DNA from 2 places in the Pectobacterium sp. A5351 genome. Region 1 is predicted to be linked to the other one. Evidence: predicted binding sites of a transcription regulator. Region 1 holds the regulator's gene; the other holds the start of a gene.
The links. Region 1 encodes LexA, which represses DNA repair genes until DNA is damaged. Its sites were predicted from a motif close to TNCTGTATGTACATACAGNA; they were not measured.
Positions count from the first base shown of each region.

Region 2: a site for LexA is predicted at 1,838-1,857, ahead of uvrB (excinuclease ABC subunit UvrB). Genes of this name have one in related genera too.

Region 1 is NZ_CP116477.1:552,469-557,093, forward strand. It holds gene plsB (glycerol-3-phosphate 1-O-acyltransferase PlsB) at 1-1,144, opposite strand, end outside; gene O1Q74_RS02555 (diacylglycerol kinase) at 1,272-1,637, shown strand; gene lexA (transcriptional repressor LexA) at 1,748-2,356, shown strand; gene O1Q74_RS02565 (CsbD family protein) at 2,855-3,064, shown strand; gene zur (zinc uptake transcriptional repressor Zur) at 3,167-3,676, opposite strand; gene O1Q74_RS02575 (pirin family protein) at 3,783-4,481, opposite strand; gene O1Q74_RS02580 (LysR family transcriptional regulator) at 4,594-4,625, shown strand, end outside.
Region 2 is NZ_CP116477.1:2,797,334-2,801,958, reverse strand. It holds gene phoH (phosphate starvation-inducible protein PhoH) at 285-1,073, shown strand; gene uvrB (excinuclease ABC subunit UvrB) at 1,986-3,998, shown strand; gene O1Q74_RS12970 (glyoxalase) at 4,027-4,458, shown strand; gene yvcK (uridine diphosphate-N-acetylglucosamine-binding protein YvcK) at 4,455-4,625, opposite strand, start outside.

The sequences.
Region 1 (4,625 bases):
CCACCGAATAGCCGCGGGCAAACAGTTCACCCAGATACTCACGGAAAATCGTGGAGTACAGCTTGTTGCCCTTGAAGGTACGGCGAATGAAGAAAGCGCCAAGACGGCGGAAGATCGGCCCCGCTGGCCAGAAATTCAGATTGATGCCCGCGGCGATGTGCGGCGGTACTAAGCCCTGATGGTACAGAACGTAGGACAGCAGCAGATAGTCCATATGGCTGCGGTGACAGGGCACATAGACGATACCGTGACCATCCTGTGCCAACTGGCGAACGCGTTCGGCGTTATGGACGTTGATCCCTTGATAAAGGCGGTTCCACGTCCAGCTTAAGACGCGATCTGACAGACGCACGGCTTCGTAGGAGAAGTCGGCGGCGATTTCTTCCATCAGCGCAATCGCGTTCTGCTGCGCTTTCTCAGTAGAAATCTTCTTACTGCGCGCCTCATCGTCCACGGCTTTCTTGATCGCTTTGGAATCCAGCAGCTTATTAAACAGTTCCTGACGTACCGGCAAACGCGGGCCAACTGCCGCCAAACGCTGGCGGGAGAAGTGCATACGCGCGACACGTGCCAGTTTGTGGGCTATGGTTTTGTCTGTGCCATGCTCGGTTGCCATATAGCGCAGCGACACCGGGCTAGAGAAACGGACAAAGCTGTCTCGTCCTAACCACAGGACGGCGAAGAATTTCTCAATGCCGTTGAGCAGCCGCAGGTGCGGTGTGGCCTGAGAATGGCCTTCCCGACCCGGAGAACGTCCAAACATCACGGAAACCGGCACCATCTGTACGTCTAAATCTGGATTGGCACGATGCAAGTCCAGATAGTCGTGGAACAGCTTGACGGATTTCTGCTTGGGAACGTAATAGCGGAAGACGCGCGGCCCGTCATTAATAAAGACGTGGCTAGGAAGTTCGACGCCATTGAATTCGAACGATAGCGAAGGATCGGGTAGCCCCAATGCCAGGCATTTCGCACGTAGCGTCAAGAGATCCGCCTGAGAGTTATAAGGCAGAACATAGAGTATAGGACGTGAGGGATCTAACCCCAGCTCGACCACGGGATCTGCGGGAATAACTTTGCTTTTAACCAGCAGTTTCAGTGGGAGATTCAATAATTTATAGTAAATTTTACGCCAACCTGACATAACAACTTGGAGCCTCTTGTTAGCAATGCGCCGCAAGGATACCAGAAACTGCGCCGGAGATCTGTGGTGATGAGACAACATGAGCGCGTTAAAATGCGAACTATTTTACGTAAAGAATGGAGGATAAATGAATAAAGCAACGGGGATGACCCGGATTATTAAGGCGACCGGTTATTCCCTTAAGGGGCTAAAGCAGGCGTGGCATCATGAGGCAGCGTTTCGTCAGGAAACCATACTGACAATTGTCGGCGTGATTATCGCGTGTTTGCTGCCGGTTACGCTGGTTGAAAAACTGCTGCTGATCGGGTCTGCCGTATTGATTATGCTTTTTGAGTTGGCTAACAGTGCGATTGAAGCGGTTGTCGATCGTATTGGCCCTGAGCATCACGAATTATCCGGAAGGGCAAAAGATATCGGCTCGGCGGCTGTTTTTGTTGCCATCGCGTTAGCGGCTGTCGTGTGGGGCAGCATCCTCTGGCAACATTTTGCCTGACGGTACGCATAAATGAATAAAAGTCAGAGGCTTTGCCGATATCTCCATTCCCAATTGTGGCTTACCTGTATATACTCACAGCAAGACTGTATAAACAACCAGGGGGCGGAATGAAAGTATTAACAGCAAGGCAGCAGCAGGTTTATGACCTGATCCGCGATCATATTGCGCAAACCGGAATGCCGCCAACGCGGGCGGAAATTGCTCAACAACTAGGGTTTCGCTCTCCCAATGCAGCTGAAGAACATCTGAAAGCGCTGGCCCGTAAAGGTGTGATTGAAATTGTATCGGGCGCGTCTCGTGGTATTCGTCTGCTGATGGAAGAAGAGACAGGTATTCCTCTGGTTGGTCGTGTGGCCGCAGGTGAACCGCTGCTGGCGCAGGAACATATCGAATGTCGCTATCAGGTTGACCCTGCGATGTTCAAACCCAGCGCTGATTTTTTGCTGCGGGTGAGCGGTATGTCGATGAAAGATATCGGTATTATGGATGGTGATCTACTGGCCGTGCATAAAACAGAAGATGTCCGCAATGGTCAGATTGTCGTCGCACGTATTGATGATGAAGTGACGGTGAAGCGCCTGAAAAAGCAGGGTAATACGGTGTATCTTCTCGCGGAAAACGAAGAGTTTTCCCCTATTGTGGTCGACCTGCGTGAGCAAAGTTTTTCGATAGAAGGCTTAGCGGTTGGCGTCATTCGTAACAGCGACTGGAGCTAACGGTTCACAGAGATGCACTACTCGTCTATCTGAGTCAGTGCATCACCCTCTTTGTGTTAATCGCTTCATGGGCTAGTCACTTTATGTGTGGGTTGCCCCGCGTGTTAATCTGCTATGTGTATATATTTCGTTACATTTAGCGTGTGTTTTTTGCGATTCCCCTTACCACCTGTTTTTTCACTGCTTTTGCGGTGATTTTCTCTTTCTTAACACCTTATCCAGCTACAGATTCCTTGTTTCCAATTTTAAGTGAAGTATTCAGCTATAATTTTTATCAAGGTAAGCATTTTAATCTTTTTTTTGGTCGTTTGGTGATTGATCATCAGCCATCACATTTAGGTTAGCCCGGCAATCAAGGGAGACAGTGGCGAAGAACGCTGTGATGGTTCACACCATGATGACGCTGCTTACTGCATAGACCGATTTATCTGACACTGACGCCTGCGTCTGTAGTCATGATTTATTTATGCGCAATACACCTAAGGTACGGAGATTCTTATGAATAAAGACCAAGCCAGCGGTAACTGGAAACAGTTTAAAGGTAAAGCAAAAGAGCAATGGGGCAAATTAACGGATGACGACCTGACGGTCATCGAAGGTAAACGTGGCCAACTGGTAGGGAGAATTCAGGAGCGTTACGGGTACGCAAAAGAAGCGGCAGAGAAAGAAGTGAAGCACTGGGAAACGCACCACAAATATCATTGGTAGTGAATGTGATGCTTCTCCGTAGAAAAGGACGATGGCCCTCAGGGCTATCGTTTTTTTGTGCTGAGAAAACCCCTGTCATGCGGGAGCTTCCATCAATGAGCATTAACGCTTTTTAATCGGAACCGTATGGTCGTGATCGCAATGATCCGGCTGCTTGCACGATGCCACTTCCTGACAGCCGCCACACAGCCCGTGAGCTTCCACTACGCTGTGACGTAGCGTAAATCCTGACTGCTGTGCCAGGCTACGTAGTGTTTCTTCCACACCTTCGGTTTGACGTTCCGTGACCTGCCCGCAGCGATCGCAGATGAACAGGGCTGACGTATGGCTGTGGTCTTCGATATGGTGGCACAGCACGTAGCTGTTGTTTGACTCAACTCGATGAATGAAGCCTTGTTCCAGCAGAAAATCCAGTGCGCGATAGACGGTCGGCGGTTTGGCCTGAGGTTCGGACACTCGCAGCAGATCCAGCAGGTCATAAGCGCTGATAGCGCCGGACTGCTGCGCCATTAGACGTAAAACCTCTAACCGCTGCGGCGTGAGACGCACAGCGCGCTGCTGACAAATCTGTTCAGCCTGGGCAAGAAGTTTGTCCTGTTTGGTTGAATCCATTGTCATATCACCCTGACGCATTGAGGAACAAGACGGATATCTTACCACGACTGAAGAAAAACGCCGAACTGGCGGCGTTTTTCTGCGAAAACAACGAACAGGGGGACTACACGACCAGATCGATGAGCAACGCCCGCAACGGTGTTTCTGCTTGTAGCGTCAACGCTGTTTCTTCCTTAATAAAGGCGCCGTCGCCGCAGTGTAGTGTTTCACTGTTCTGATTGCCTTTTACCGCCATTGAACCGTGGATCAGTTGGAGGTATGCCTGATTGCCCTGTAGCGCGATTGTGCTTTGCTCATTCTGCTGGAGATCGACATGATGGATCCAAACCTGCTGGCGCAGTTGCAGACTGGTCTGTTCACCTTCTGGCGAGGCAAGCAGAGTATGGCTTGATGAATCTAATTCCATACGCTGTAACGGACTGTTCTCTCGGGTCTGGCAGGCGTTAAGCCACAATTGCAGACGCGTCAGTGGCTTACTGGCGTTGGTATTATGTTCGCTATAGCTGACGTTCGGCTGAGTCGCGAGCAACAGAACATCGCCAGCTTTGGCCTGAATGTGGCGGCCATTGCTGTCGCGGTATTCAGCTTCGCCCTGAAGAATAATGTTCAGAATATCAACCCGTGGGTAGGTTCGTGGCTGGAATGATGCCCCCGGCGCTAATACTTCCTGATTGAGCACACGCAGAGAAGCGTAGCCCAGCAATTGTGGATCAAAATAGTGACCAAAAGAGAAGGTGTAGCGTGCCTGCAACCAGCCATAGTCGGCCTGGCCGCATTGCCCCGCTGCTCTTCGTGTGATCATAATTTTTATCCCCCAGATAATTATTTATTAAACCGATAGTAATTGTGTGGACGTTGGATTGTTAGCTAGTTAATCTGGTGGGTATATTCAAAATTCCTGAATGAGTATCAAGATGGCGAAAGAACGAGCATTGACGCTGGAAGC
Region 2 (4,625 bases), 2.2 Mb from region 1:
ACTTTGTAGTCGATGTCAAGATTCTACGCTGCTGACTCGCCGATGCGAGGGATGTTCCTCCCACTTATTTTCAACGCTGCCCCATTCTCTTGTTACCCAAACTCTCCGTGTATTTTCTCTTTCTATCCATGAACGCGTTGTCCGTTTTTCACTCGGTTCGTGGATGAATCATGTGTATTTTCTGTCCGCTATTGGCTTAATAAGGAAGCCTAACCTCGTTAGTGAGTTAAACGTCACGCGCTGTAGATCAGTGCGGTAAGTGAAACAAACTGTAAGGTGCCACTATGGGAAGACAAAAAGCAGTGATCAAAGCTCGTCGTGAAGCAAAACGCGTTATTCGTCGTGAGTCGCGTAGCCATCGTCAGCGTGAGGAAGAATCGGTCACTTCTCTGGTACAGATGGGCGGGATTGAAGCAATCGGAATGGCGCGTGAGAATCGCGATAATTCCGTTATTCAAGCCCGTACGGCTGCCCAGGAACATTACTTGTCTGCGATAGAAAACAAACAGTTGATTTTTGCCACAGGTGAAGCTGGCTGCGGTAAAACGTATCTGAGCGCTGCGAAAGCGGCGGAGGCACTAATCCATAAAGAGGTTGAGCGTATTATTGTTACGCGGCCGGTATTACAGGCCGACGAGGATCTTGGCTTTTTACCTGGAGATATTGCGGAGAAGTTTGCGCCTTATTTCCGCCCGGTTTACGACATACTTTTGCGTCGGCTGGGGGCCTCTTTCATGCAGTATTGTTTGCGGCCGGAAATCGCCAAAGTTGAAATTGCGCCTTTTGCGTATATGCGTGGGCGGACATTTGAAAATGCGGTTGTGATTCTGGATGAAGCGCAAAACGTGACGGTGAACCAAATGAAAATGTTCCTGACGCGTTTGGGCGAGAATGTCACGGTTATCGTCAATGGTGATGTGACGCAGTGCGACTTGCCTGCTGGGGTGAAATCCGGCCTGCGCGATGCACTGGAGCGCTTTGTTGAGGATGATATGATTGGCGTGGTCTCTTTCGGTAAAGAGGACTGCGTGCGATCGGCGCTGTGTCAGCGTACGCTCCATGCCTATGGCTGACGCCTGTATGGTTCGGGAATGAAGACGCCTGTGCTATCACGATAAAAAACGTCCTTGAGTTATATCAGGGGCGTTTTTTTATCAGGTGTGTACATATCGGTAATCCCATCGACTAATCTACTCAGGATAAAGCCCTTTTTTTACGGTAGTATTGCGCGAGTTCCTCTTCATTGAGTGTCTTATTGTGTTTAGCGGTATCTTTTTTATGAGTGTAAACCTACATTTTTATTCTTATTAATAGTTAAAATCTTCTTGAATTTTCCTCTGAATTCCCGGTATGCCTGAATTATTGTGATGTCGTCCTCTTCTTTTTTTAGTCTTTTTCCGTCTAATACTTATGCGATAAATCACAGAAAGAGTGTGAAGAAAATCCATATCAGAGGGAATCACGAATGAAGCGGGTATTTCTCTAACTCAGTACTGATGCGGGGTTGTGGGAGTTATCCACCATTTCTGTGGATAACTATGTGTATTATGGATAGACAACGCGCCCTAACCGAGAGCTGGCGCGGGTTTTCACTAGGTTGGCGCTATTCTCCACGGTTTTGCTAATTTATTTGTTATCATATGCTTAAGTAAAATCAAGCGTCTTAAACATCAACGATGCATAGTTGCATAAATTAACGTCACCGCGTATCCCTGCATGTTACATTTTTACCAAATCTGGGGATAAATCATGATGATTTTATCTGGTAGATTGAACATAGATGTGCTAGCAAATTCATTTGTCGATTAATCATCCAATCCAGCGATAATTTTCTTGATGCTGTTTTTATATCCAGTATCATTGCGGTGGCGAATTTCGCCATTGGCATTCAGAATAAAATTCCCAGCGTCCACCCGCGGCCATCGTCCTGATCGATGCGTAATAACGACTAATACGTAATTAACGAATAAGTAGCGTGCTTAACGATGAGTAAAGTATTTACACTGAATTCCGACTTTAAACCGGCAGGCGATCAGCCTGAGGCCATTCGTCGTTTAAAAGAGGGCCTGGAAGATGGGCTGGCGCACCAAACGCTGCTTGGGGTAACTGGCTCAGGTAAGACGTTCACGATTGCCAACGTGATTGCCGACCTCAATCGGCCGACGATGATGCTAGCGCCAAATAAAACGCTGGCGGCTCAGCTGTATGGCGAAATGAAAGAATTCTTCCCCGATAATGCCGTGGAGTATTTCGTCTCGTACTACGACTATTATCAGCCGGAAGCTTATGTCCCAAGTTCCGACACTTTCATCGAAAAGGATGCATCGGTTAACGAACATATCGAGCAGATGCGTCTTTCCGCGACAAAAGCGCTGCTGGAGCGGCGTGATGTGATCGTCGTGGCTTCCGTATCCGCTATCTATGGTCTGGGCGATCCCGATCTCTATCTGAAAATGATGCTGCACCTGACGCAGGGGATGCTGATTGACCAGCGTGCTATTTTGCGGCGTCTGGCTGAACTGCAATATTCCCGCAACGACCAAGCGTTCCAACGCGGTACGTTCCGCGTGCGCGGTGAGGTGATCGATATCTTCCCAGCGGAATCTGACGAAATCGCCCTGCGTGTTGAACTGTTCGATGAAGAAGTGGAACGGCTGTCGCTGTTTGATCCGCTGACGGGTCATGTGCTCCAGACGGTACCGCGCTATACCATCTACCCGAAAACGCACTATGTCACGCCGCGTGAGCGTATTTTACAGGCGATGGAAGAGATCAAGGTGGAACTGGCCGATCGCAGAAAGGTACTGCTGGCGAATGATAAGTTGGTGGAAGAGCAGCGGCTGAGTCAGCGCACGCAGTTTGACCTGGAGATGATGAACGAACTGGGCTATTGCTCCGGTATCGAAAACTACTCGCGATTCCTTTCTGGCCGTGGCCCCGGCGAACCGCCGCCGACGTTGTTTGATTATTTGCCGGCGGACGGGCTGCTGGTCATTGATGAATCCCACGTTACCGTGCCGCAGATCGGCGGTATGTATCGCGGCGACCGCGCGCGTAAAGAGACGCTGGTCGAATACGGTTTCCGGCTGCCTTCGGCGCTGGATAACCGTCCGATGAAATTTGAAGAGTTTGAGGCGCTGGCTCCGCAGACGATCTACGTGTCTGCGACGCCGGGTAACTATGAGCTGGAAAAATCGGGCGGCGACGTGATCGATCAGGTGGTGCGTCCCACTGGGTTGCTCGATCCGCTTATTGAAGTTCGGCCCGTTGCGACACAGGTGGACGATCTGCTTTCCGAGATTCGCCAACGTGTGGCGATTAACGAACGTGTGCTGGTCACGACGCTGACCAAGCGAATGGCGGAAGACCTGACGGAATATCTGGAAGAACACGGCGAGCGGGTGCGTTATCTGCACTCGGATATTGATACCGTCGAACGTGTGGAAATCATCCGTGATTTACGCCTTGGCGAGTTCGACGTGCTGGTGGGGATCAACCTGTTGCGTGAAGGGCTGGATATGCCTGAAGTGTCGCTGGTGGCGATTCTGGATGCCGATAAAGAGGGTTTCCTGCGTTCCGAACGTTCCCTGATCCAGACGATTGGTCGTGCGGCACGTAACCTGCGCGGGAAGGCGATTCTGTACGGCGACAAGATTACGCCATCCATGGCGAAGGCGATTGGCGAAACAGAGCGCCGTCGTGAGAAGCAGGAGGCGTACAACACCGAGCACGGGATTGTGCCGCAGGGGCTTAATAAGAAAATTTCCGATATTCTGCAACTGGGGCAGCCGACGAACAGAGGCAAAGGTCGAGGCAGCCGTAAAGCGGCAGAACCGGCCGCACGTTATGAGCTGATGACGCCGAAGGCGCTGGAGCTGAAAATCCGCGAGCTGGAAAGCAAGATGCTGACACATGCGCAGAATCTTGAATTTGAAGAGGCTGCGGCTTTGCGCGACGAGGTGCAGGCACTGCGCGCACAATTTATCGCTGCATCCTAACGATGCAAGCACTCACGGAGGATCAATGATGGACCCTATTATACCGGGTGTTGAAGTGCTGTTTGTGGCGGGTTTCGGGCCGATCGTGAAATCGCTGTCTGCCAGCCATGCGCTCTATGTCGATACGCTGAAATTACCGCTGAAGCCCGTTGCGGAAGGGAGCGACTATCTGGTGAGCGATGAAATGGGTGGTGTAAAACATTTCGCCCTGTGGCCACTGTCACAGGCCAGCGAATCCTGTTTCGGACACGAGAACTGGCCTGCGGATCTGCCTGAACCGCAAAGCTGGCTGGAATTTGAAGTGGCGGACATGACGGAAGCGACCGGTACGCTAAAAGCGCAAGGCTATGCGCTACTGGTCGAGAATCGCCTTGAACCCTGGGGACAGCAGGTCACGCGTTTCCTGAGTCCCGAAGGGATGTTGATTGGCGTGACTTATACGCCGTGGCTACGGGATTAAGAGCCCAGTAACTGTAGCGCACGGTCGATAGCCTGGCGCAGTCGCTCACGATCATGATGGTGAGGCACATCTGCTGCGGCCAGTTCTTGCTGCACGATCAGGCGGTCGCCGATCTGACTGACATCGACTTTCGGACCGACGATCGCCACGTCCACCACCGATTTACC